DNA from 2 places in the Streptomyces sp. NBC_00667 genome. Region 2 is predicted to be linked to the other one. Evidence: riboswitches for the same ligand, from Rfam matches in the RefSeq annotation. Region 2 holds a riboswitch; the other holds the start of a gene.

Region 1 (5,295 bases), 230 kb from region 2:
TGGAGCGGGGACTCAGAAGTCCTCGTCCAGGTCGACCGTGCCCTCGACCGCCACCTGGTAGGCCGACGGGCGGCGCTCGAAGAAGTTCGTCAGCTCCTGGACGCCCTGGAGCTCCATGAACGAGAACGGGTTCTGCGAGCCGTACACCGGCGGGAAGCCGAGACGGACCAGGCGCTGGTCCGCGACGCACTCCAGGTACTCGCGCATCGACTCGGTGTTCATGCCCGGCAGGCCGTCACCGCACAGGTCGCGGCCGAACTGCAGCTCCGCCTCCACGGCCTCCTTGAGCATGTCGGTGACCTGCTGCTGGAGGGCGTCGTCGAAGAGCTCCGGCTCCTCCTTGCGGACCGTGTCCACGACCTCGAACGCGAAGTTCATGTGCATGGTCTCGTCGCGGAACACCCAGTTGGTGCCGGTGGCCAGACCGTGCAGCAGGCCGCGCGAGCGGAACCAGTACACGTACGCGAACGCACCGTAGAAGAACAGGCCCTCGATGCAGGCGGCGAAGCAGATCAGGTTCAGCAGGAAGCGGCGGCGGTCGGCCTGGGTCTCCAGGCGCTCGATCTTCTCGACCGAGTCCATCCACTTGAAGCAGAACTGCGCCTTCTCGCGGATCGACGGGATCTCCTCGACCGCGTCGAAGGCGGCCGCACGGTCGTCCGGGTCGGGCAGGTAGGTGTCGAGCAGCGTCAGGTAGAACTGGACGTGCACGGCCTCCTCGAACAGCTGGCGCGACAGGTACAGGCGCGCCTCCGGGGAGTTGATGTGCTTGTACAGGGTCAGCACGAGGTTGTTCGAGACGATCGAGTCGCCCGTCGCGAAGAACGCGACCAGACGGCCGATCATGTGCTGCTCGCCCGGCGTCAGCTTCGCGAGGTCGGCGACGTCCGAGTGGAGGTCGACCTCCTCGACCGTCCAGGTGTTCTTGATCGCGTCCCGGTAGCGCTCGTAGAAGTCCGGGTAGCGCATGGGGCGCAGGGTCAGTTCGAAGCCCGGGTCGAGCAGGTTCTTGCTCGTTGCAACATCGGTGTCGGTGGAGCTCATTACTGGCAGGCCTCGCAGGACTCGGGGTTCTCAAGGGAGCAGGCCAGCGCATCGGCGTCGACGGCCTGCGGAAGGGGGGTGGCGGCGGCCGGCACGGCGCTGGCGGAGGCCGCGCGCGCGATCTTCGTCGCCGGGCGCGAGCGCAGGTAGTACGTGGTCTTGAGGCCCTGCTTCCAGGCGTACGCGTACATCGAGGACAGCTTCCCGATGGTCGGCGTCTCCAGGAACAGGTTCAGCGACTGCGACTGGTCCAGGAACGGGGTACGGGCCGCCGCCATGTCGATCAGGCCGCGCTGCGGGATCTCCCACGCCGTGCGGTACAGCTCGCGCACCTCGGCGGGGATCCAGCCGAAGCCCTGCACGGAGCCACTGGCCTCGCGCAGCGCCTCGCGGGTCTGCGCGTCCCACACGCCGAGCTTCTTGAGCTCGTCCACCAGGTAGGCGTTGACCTGGAGGAACTCACCGCTCAGCGTCTCGCGCTTGAAGAGGTTGGAGACCTGCGGCTCGATGCACTCGTACACGCCCGCGATCGAGGCGATCGTCGCCGTCGGGGCGATGGCGAGCAGCAGCGAGTTGCGCATGCCGGTCTCGGCGACGCGGGCGCGCAGTGCGGCCCAGCGCTCCGGCCAGTTCAGCTCGACGTCGTAGTGGTCGGGGTGCAGGACACCTCGGGCCGTACGGGTCTGCTCCCAGGCGGGGAGCGGACCGCTGCGCTCGGCCAGGTCGCACGAGGCCTCGTACGCGGCCAGCATGATCCGCTCGGAGAGCTTCGTGGACAGGGCCTTCGCCTCGGGGGAGTCGAAGGGCAGCTTCAGCTGGAAGAAGACGTCCTGGAGGCCCATCGCGCCCAGACCGACCGGGCGCCAGCGGGCGTTGGAGCGGCCGGCCTGCTCGGTCGGGTAGAAGTTGATGTCCACGACGCGGTCGAGGAAGGTGACGGCGGTGCGGACGGTCTCGTCCAGCCGCTCCCAGTCGATCTCGCCCGACTCCGCCAGGACGAAGGCGCCCAGGTTGACCGAGCCCAGGTTGCAGACGGCCGTCTCGCCGTCGTTGGTGACCTCGATGATCTCGGTGCAGAGGTTCGAGGAGTGGACGACCGTGCCGGGCTCGGCGGTCTGGTTCGCCGTCCGGTTGGAGGCGTCCTTGAAGGTCATCCAGCCCTGGCCGGTCTGCGCGAGGGTGCGCATCATCCGGCCGTACAGGTCGCGGGCGGGCATCGTCTTGCGGGCGAGGCCCGCCGCCTCGGCCTTGCGGTAGGCGGCGTCGAAGTCGTCGCCCCACAGGTCGACCAGCTCGGGGACGTCGGCGGGCGAGAACAGCGACCAGTCGGCGTCGGCGTTGACGCGGCGCATGAACTCGTCCGGCACCCAGTGCGCGAGGTTCAGGTTGTGCGTACGGCGCTGGTCCTCACCGGTGTTGTCGCGCAGTTCCAGGAACTCCTCGATGTCCGCGTGCCAGGTCTCCAGGTAGACGGCGGCGGCACCCTTGCGGCGGCCGCCCTGGTTGACGGCGGCGACGGAGGCGTCGAGGGTCTTGAGGAACGGGACGATGCCGTTGGAGTGGCCGTTGGTGCCGCGGATCAGCGAACCGCGGGCGCGGATGCGGGAGTACGACAGACCGATGCCGCCGGCGTGCTTGGACAGGCGGGCGACCTGGTGGTAGCGGTCGTAGATCGAGTCGAGCTCGTCCAGCGGGGAGTCCAGCAGGTAGCAGGAGGACATCTGCGGGTGCCGGGTGCCGGAGTTGAAGAGGGTGGGGGAGGACGGCAGGTAGTCCAGGCGGCTCATCAGCCGGTACAGCGAGGCCACTTCCTCGACGGCCGTCACGCTCTCGTCCGCGGCGAGACCGCAGGCCACGCGCAGCATGAAGTACTGCGGGGTCTCGATCACCTGACGGGTGAGGGGGTGGCGCAGCAGGTAGCGGCTGTGCAGGGTGCGCAGGCCGAAGAAGCCGAAGCGGTCGTCGGCGCCCTCGGCGAGCGCGTGCTCGACCAGCGCGTCGAGGCGGTTCGCGTGGGCGGCCACGAACTCGGCCGTACGGTCGGCGATCAGGCCCTCGCGGTGGCCGACCGCGACGGACGCGGCGAAGGAGGTGGCGCCCTGGCCCGCAGCCTCGTCGCGCACGGCCAGCGTGAGCAGGCGCGCGGCCAGCCGGGAGTACGCCGGGTCCTCGGAGATCAGCCCGGCGGCGGCCTCGGTGGCCAGCGAGCGCAGTTCGGCCTCGTCCGCGGTGGCGCTGCGGCCGCGCAGGGCGGCGGCGGCGACCCGGCCGGGGTCGGTGTCGGGGAGGTCAGCCGTCAGCTCGGTGAGGGTACGCAGCAGCGCGGCCCCATGGCCCCCGCCGGTGGTTGCGTTGTCGGACGGGTCGGACTCGGCGCGCGGTGCGGCGGGCGCGATGGTCACGGGGGGAGCTCTCCCTCACTCGGCTCCGGGGCACCTTCGGCGCGGGGCGCGAGTGGGCGCGCACGGGCCGTCCCCCATCAGGGCACGCTTGCGCCGCGCGGCGTCCACCGGCCCAACCGCGAGGCCCGGACGTGGCTGTTCCCGGTTCGGTCGAGCCGGGCGTGCTGTCGGCAGGTCCTCGGACTTCGGACGCACCTATGGGTGCCTTTCATACCGTTGCGGGACAGTTCCGGATTCACACCGGATTCCCCTGCGGCGACAGCGAGCACGAGCATACATGTGGGGGCCCCCTCCTGGGGGACCCCCTAGATGTTGTGTCGCGCGCCGACTACAGCGCGAGACCGTACGTGAGCAAACCGAGTTCGGGGACGGGCTCCCAGTCCCGATCCGGCGACCGTACGAAGCCCAGGCGCTCGTAGATCCGGTGTGCGGCCGGCATGTCCTCGGTGGTCGACAGCACGAGCCTGCGTACCCCCTCCAGGGCCCGGGCGCGGTCCACGCAGGCCCGTACCAACGCCTCGCCCGCGCCCCGGCCGCGGCCCTCGCGGGCGACCGCCAGCATGCGGAACTCGGCTTCGTCCGCGCGGGCGATGTCGCACAGCGCGCTGCCGGGCGCGGCGAAGGTCACACCGCCGACGACGCGCCCGTCGCCGAGCACGGCGACGAGCACCTCGGCCGCCGCGGCGCGGCCGGCCACGTCCCGGAGCCTGGCGAGGTACGGATCGTCCTCGCCGTACGTGAGCAGGCCGTCGTCGAGGTAGGCCCGGGCGGTGATGTCCCCGAGCGTCTCGTACTCCGCCGGCAGCGCCCGTCTGATGGTGATGTCCATGGCACCGAGTGTGCCGCGGGGGCACGGAAAAGGCCGCCGCGTTTCCGGGAGATACGCGGCGGCCCGTGGCCGGTTCAGCAGCAGCGGAAGCCCTCGCGCGGGTCGGCTTCGCGGGCGTCGGTGCGGGCGCGCTCGAAGGCGCGCCGGGTGAGGACCTCGGCGTCCGGGTCGTGGGAGCGGGCGTGGGCCACGTAGCGGTCGTAGGCGGCCTCGCCGGAGAACTCCCGTACGTAGTACCGGGCCTTGGCCAGCGCCTCCCGGACGCCGCTCACGCCACCGGCTCCTTGGTCTTGCCGCCGCCCGAGTCGAGGCCGGCGGCGGCCAGCTCCGCCCGCTCCTCGGCGGTCGCGATCAGCCCCGCCGGGGCGACGATCTTCGACTCGGTCCAGGGGGCCTCGGTGAGGGTCACGCCCTGCGGCGCGCGGACCGCCTTGACGCAGGTCCGGGCAGCGTCGACCAGCACGATGAGGATCAGCAGGGCGAACAGCACGGAAAGTACGCCGTCCACGGTGGCGTTGGTGACCACGGTGTGCATCTGGTCGAGGTCCTTCGCCGGCTTGATGACCTTCCCGGCGTCGATGCCGTCCTGGTACAGGTCGCGCTGCGCGAAGAAGCCGATCTTCGGGTTGTCGGAGAAGACCTTCTGGTAGCTGGCGGTGAGGGTCACCGCCACGTCCCAGGCCAGCGGGACGCCCGTCACCCACGCCCACTTGAGCCGGCCGGACTTGACGAGCAGCGTGGTGCAGACCGCCAGGGCGACCGCCGCCAGCAGCTGGTTCGCGATCCCGAACAGCGGGAACAGCTGGTTGATGCCACCCAGCGGGTCCTCCACGCCGACCCACAGGAAGTAGCCCCAGCCGCCGACGACGACCGCGCTCGCGATCCACACGCCCGGCTTCCAGCTGACGTCCTTGAAGGACTTGTGCACGTTCCCGAGGGTGTCCTGGAGCATGAAGCGGCCGACGCGGGTGCCCGCGTCGACGGTGGTGAGGATGAACAGGGCCTCGAACATGATGGCGA
Region 2 (5,295 bases):
GCCTCCTCCAGCCAGCGCAGCCAGAACGTCTCCAGGCCGATCCCGCCGCGCAGCACGAGCCGGCGCAGCCGGTCCTCGTCGGAGTCCCGCCCCGGCGGGAAGTCCTTCGCCTCGATCGCCTCGTACTCGGCCAGCTGCCCCCGGTGCAGCTCCAGATGGCGCCGCAGCTCCCCTGCCAGCCCCTGCGGGCCGACGACGCCGGCCGCCCGCACCCGCAGCAGCAGCGGATCCCGGATCGCCTTGGGGTCCTGGCTCTCGCCGACCCACCGGGTCAGCTCCGCGCTCCCCGCGGGCAGTACCTCGTACTCCTTCTTCTGCCCCCGTACGGGCACCTCGCTGGGCAGCGCCCGGATCAGCCCGGCCTCCTCCAGCCGGCCCAGCTCACGGTAGATCTGCTGGTGCGTCGCGGACCAGAAGTACCCGATCGACTTGTCGAACCGCCGGGTCAGCTCCAGCCCGGACGAGGGCTTTTCGAGCAGGGCGGTGAGGATGGCGTGCGGGAGCGACATGCGCTCATCCTAGGTTCGCGCCCCGGCGCCGGGCCGTGGCCCGGTTCAGGACGGGGCCCCGGCCCACGCGGACAGCGCCTGCGGCGTCCGCGGTCCCGGCGCGTCCTCCTCCAGCAGGCCGCGCGCCCGCAGGAACGCCGTCACCACCGGGGACCACGCCTGGCGGAGCCCCGCGGACGCCAGGAGCTCCGGGTCCGACAGCAGGGCCCCGGCCGGCCCGAAGCGGATGCCCGACGGGGTGAGGACCGCCGCGTCGTCGGCCCAGCGCACCGCGAGGTCGACGTCGTGCGTGGCCATCACCACCGTCGTACCGTTCCCGCGCAGGCCCGCCAGCACCTCCAGCAGCCGTTCCTGCCCGTCGGGGTCGAGTCCGGCCGTCGGCTCGTCCAGGATCAGCACCCGCGGCGCCATCGCCACCGCGCCCGCGATCGCCGCCCGCTTGCGCTGCCCGTACGAGAGCAGGTGGGTCGGCCGGTCCCGCAGGGCGGTGATGTCCAGCGCGGTCAGCGCCGAGTCCACCCGCTCCCTCACCTCGGCCGGGGCCAGGCCCATGTTCATGGGGCCGAAGGACACGTCCTGCTCGACCGAGGCCGCGAACAGCTGGTCGTCCGGGTCCTGCACGACCAGCTGCACGCAGCTGCGCAGCCGGGTCAGCCCCGTGCGGTCGTACCGCACCGCCGTGCCGTCCAGCCGCAGTTGGCCCGCGCCGGGCCGCAGGCCGCCGCTCAGCAGCCGCATGAGCGTGGTCTTGCCGCTGCCGTTGCGGCCCAGCAGGACCAGCGCCCGGCCCCGCGCGATGGCGAAGTCGACGCCGGACAGCACCTCGGGGCCGTCCTCGTACGCGTAGCCCGCGCCCACCAGTTCCACCAACGGGTTCACAGGTACCGCCCTTCCAGGGTGAGAGTCACGGTGACCAGCGCGCCCAGCAGGGCCGCCGACGCCGCCAGGAACCGCCACGACACCGCCGCCCCGGGCACCAGCACCCGCAGGGCCCCGTCGTAGCCCCGCCCGGCCAGCCCCTCCTGGAGCCGCGCCGCGCGGTCGAAGGCCCGTACGAACGAGGTGGCGGCCAGCCCGGCCAGCGAACGCCACAGCGCGGCCCGGCCCGTGTGCCCGAGCCGGGCCGCCTGCGCCCGGCGCACCCGGGCCACCGAGTCCAGCAGCAGGAACCCGATCCGGTACATGACCAGGGCCACGTCCACCACCGGGGCCGGGACGCCCGCCCGCACCAGCCGGGGAAGCACGTCCGACACCGGGGTGGTGAAGGCGAACAGCAGCACCCCGAGCGAGGCCGCCGACGTACGCAGCAGCAGCTCCGCCGCGTGCCGGGGGCCGTCCGGAGCCAGGGAGACCGGCCCCGCCGGGCCGCCCACCGCGAACAGCAGGGGCAGCGCCCCGGTGACGCAGAAGCCCAGCGGGATCCGGAAGGCCCGCCACAGCTGCCGTCCGGCGACCCCGGCCGGACCGAGCAGCACGGCCAGGGTCGCCGCCGCCACCAGCGGCCCGCCGGGCCAGGGCGGCAGGGCGACGGCGGTGACGGTGAGCCCGAGCCCCAGCAGCGCCTTCTCCAGCGGGTGGCGGTGGCGCCAGCGGCTGCCGTGCGCCGCCACGTCGATGGGCAGCACCGGCTAGGACTGTTCGTCGCGGGGCGGCCGGCCCGGCGACTGTTCGCGGTGGCTCTGGGCGAGGCCCTGGCGGCGGCCCTTGCGCAGGCCGAAGTAGTAGGCGAGCACGCCCGCGCCGAGGGCCGCCTGGAGGGCGAACAGCGCCGACTCCACCTCCGCGGACGGCGGTTCGTACAGCGGCGAGAACCACGGCTCGTAGCCCGGCTCGATCTCGGTGATCGCCGATTCGGCCTGGCTGTCGGCGCCGGCGAACGGTTCCTCCTTGCCGTCGCCCATGCCCAGCGCGACGGGCAGCACGGCGAGCGCCGCGACCAGGAGCAGCAGCAGGGCGTTGATCTTCGCGTTGCGGCTCATCGGGCGGCCTCCGTGCGCGCGGCGCCACCGGCCGGCCCGGCGACACCGAGCCGGACCAGGTCGGACTTGCTGGACTGCGTCAGCAGCCGCATGACCAGGACGGTCAGCAGCCCCTCGCTGACGGCCAGCGGGATCTGCGTGAGCGCAAATATCCCGCCGAACTTCGCGAGCGCGCCGGGGAACCCGCTCGACGGGTCCGGGAAGGCCAGCGCCAGCTGGACGCTGGTCACGCAGTAGGTGACGAGGTCGGCGAAGAACGCGCCGAAGAAGACGGTGACCATCAGCGGCACGTCGAACCGCTTGAGCAGCCGGTAGACGCCGTACCCCGCCCAGGGTCCGGCGATCGCCATCGAGAAGGCGTTCGCGCCGAGCGTGGTCAGCCCGCCGTGCGCGAGCAGCAGGGCCTGGAACAGCAGGGTGATGGTCCCGAGCACCGTCATGACCGGTGGCCGGAACAGGATCGCGCCGAGCCCCGTCCCGGTGGGGTGCGAACAACTGCCCGTCACCGACGGGATCTTGAGGGCCGACAGGACGAACGTGAACGCCCCCGACGCGCCCAGCAGCAGCGTGCTCTCCGGGTTCGCCCTCACCTCACGGGACAGGGCCCGGGCACCGTGTACGACGAAGGGGGCGGACGCGACGCCCCAGGCGACCGCGTGCAACGGGGGCAGGAAGCCCTCGGCGATATGCATGACTGTGGAGACCTCTCCAGCACCTCGTGGATGGACGACGCGCCCCGGCCGGTCTCCTGGCTCACGGGTACTGATGCCCTGACTCCGCCTTCCCGGGGCCGTGCGGTCTCCCGCGCAGGTCCCAGTGGCTTCCCGCGGTGGGGGCACCTCCCGGACGGAGTCTGGGGGAGAGTGGAGCCGGACTTCCCGATCACAGTGGCGAGGGCCGCACCGGTTTCCCACCGGTTTCCCGAACACCAAGGCCCCATGACCCTAGTCGCCCGTCCGGACGGGTCACAACCCGCCCCTTCCGGGCGCGCCCGCTGGCGGCCGCGTCCGGTGCGACGCACGGTGGTGCGGTGGCCGACGACTCCGCAACCGCGCAGACCCCCCGCTACGGCGACCTGAGCGCCCTCTTCGTGAACTGCACCCTCAAGCGGTCCCCCGAGACCAGCAACACCGAGGGCCTGATCTCCCGGAGCCGGGCGGTCATGGAGGCCGCCGGCGCCCGGACCGAGCTCGTCCGCGCCGTCGACCACGACATCGCCACCGGCGTCTGGCCCGACATGACCGAGCACGGCTGGGAGAGCGACGAGTGGCCCGTCCTCTACAGCCGGATCATGGACGCCGACATCCTGGTGCTGTGCGGCCCCATCTGGCTCGGGGACAACAGCTCCGTGATGAAGCAGGTCATCGAGCGGCTGTACGCCTGCTCCTCGCTGCTGAACGACCGGGGCCAGTACGCCTACTACGGCCGGGTCGGCGGGGCGCTCATCACCGGCAACGAGGACGGCGTCAAACACTGCGCCATGAACGTCCTCTACAGCCTCCAGCACCTCGGGTACGCGATCCCGCCGCAGGCCGACGCCGGGTGGATCGGTGAGGCCGGGCCGGGGCCCTCGTACCTGGACCCCGGCTCGGGCGGCCCCGAGAACGACTTCACCAACCGGAACACGACCTTCATGAGCTGGAACCTCATGCACCTGGCCGCCCTGCTGAAACGGGCGGGCGGTATCCCGGCGCACGGCAACCAGCGCTCGGAGTGGGACGCCGGATGCCGCTTCGACTTCCCGAACCCCGAGCACCGGTAGCGCGGGGCCGGGCCGGTGTCGCGTCAGCAGGTGGCCGGGTGCGGGAAGTCCAGGACGAACCGCTCCGGGGCGTGCAGCACGCTCGTGTTATAGGTGGGCGGGGTGTCGAAGGCCGCGCCGAAGGTGACGTACCCCTCGAAGTCGCCGGTCTTGGCCATGCCCTTGAGCTTGGGGAGGGCGATCTGCTGGAGCGCCGGCCCCACGTAGACGTTGTGACCGGCCGAGTCGTGCGCGGCGGCGGGGTGCAGCCTGATCTCGAGGAAGTACTTGCCCGGCAGCGGGACCGGCTTGCCGGACCCGTCGTAGACCAGCTCGGAGACGGGCGTGACGGTGACCGGCGGGGCGGCTCCCTGGAGGTCGATGACGAGCCGGTCGTAGGTGCAGTGCCCGCCCCAGCGGGCGTTGGTGACCAGCGTGGTGGAGGCGGCGGAGGCCGGCGCGGCGAACGCGGCCCCGGCGGTGAGCAGGGCGCCCGCGAGCAGGGCGGTGACCTGGCGGCGTCGTGCGTTCTGCATGACGTCCCCCCGATTCTGAGAGACGGGGACAAGGGTGACACCACTGAAGACACCCGGGACGCCGTCACGGTTGCACGGATCACGCCGTGGCGGCGTGCCATTCCTGGCAGGGTGGCGGCCTGGACATGGACCGTGCGACAGGGGAGCACCGGATGCGCCGTCACCGCCTTCACACCCGCCTTCACCGTCATGCCGTGATCACCGCGGTCCTCGTCCTCGCGGCCACCGCCTGCGGAAGCGGCGACGAGGAGGTCTCCCAGGAGGGCAAGGGCGGCTATCCCTGGGTCGCCACGGACGAGATATGCAACGCGCTGCCGTACGGCAAACTGGCCGACCCGCTCGGGGCCCGCGAGGACGTGGCCGACCGCACCCGCCGGACCACCGGGGGCTACCCGGGCGCCGAGTGCGTCCAGAAGCTCGTCCGGAGCGGCCCCGCGGCCTATGGGGGAGCCAAGGTCGAGCTGGACTTCGCCTACCTCCCGAGCGTCGACGACGCGAAGGCGGTCTTCGCCAAGGTGCGGGGCGACGCG

Evidence for each region. A riboswitch is a leader RNA that binds a small molecule or an ion and turns the genes downstream of it on or off. The one in region 2 is predicted to bind cobalamin.
Region 1: linked by a shared signal. The riboswitch ahead of OHA81_RS21045 (ribonucleoside-diphosphate reductase subunit alpha) and the one ahead of OHA81_RS22055 (energy-coupling factor ABC transporter permease) in region 2 are both predicted to bind cobalamin.

What each region holds. Positions count from the first base shown of each region.
Region 1 covers NZ_CP109022.1:4,495,990-4,501,284, forward strand. Annotated here, with positions in the region: gene OHA81_RS21040 (ribonucleotide-diphosphate reductase subunit beta) at 13-1,044, opposite strand; gene OHA81_RS21045 (ribonucleoside-diphosphate reductase subunit alpha) at 1,044-3,446, opposite strand; cobalamin riboswitch at 3,599-3,721, opposite strand; gene OHA81_RS21050 (GNAT family N-acetyltransferase) at 3,775-4,275, opposite strand; gene OHA81_RS21055 (YbdD/YjiX family protein) at 4,350-4,547, opposite strand; gene OHA81_RS21060 (carbon starvation CstA family protein) at 4,544-5,295, opposite strand, start outside.
Region 2 covers NZ_CP109022.1:4,726,788-4,732,082, forward strand. Annotated here, with positions in the region: gene OHA81_RS22035 (PadR family transcriptional regulator) at 1-509, opposite strand, end outside; gene OHA81_RS22040 (ATP-binding cassette domain-containing protein) at 555-1,388, opposite strand; gene cbiQ (cobalt ECF transporter T component CbiQ) at 1,385-2,134, opposite strand; gene OHA81_RS22050 (energy-coupling factor ABC transporter substrate-binding protein) at 2,138-2,488, opposite strand; gene OHA81_RS22055 (energy-coupling factor ABC transporter permease) at 2,485-3,180, opposite strand; cobalamin riboswitch at 3,210-3,436, opposite strand; gene OHA81_RS22060 (flavodoxin family protein) at 3,519-4,250, shown strand; gene OHA81_RS22065 (AMIN-like domain-containing (lipo)protein) at 4,274-4,765, opposite strand; gene OHA81_RS22070 (hypothetical protein) at 4,960-5,295, shown strand, end outside.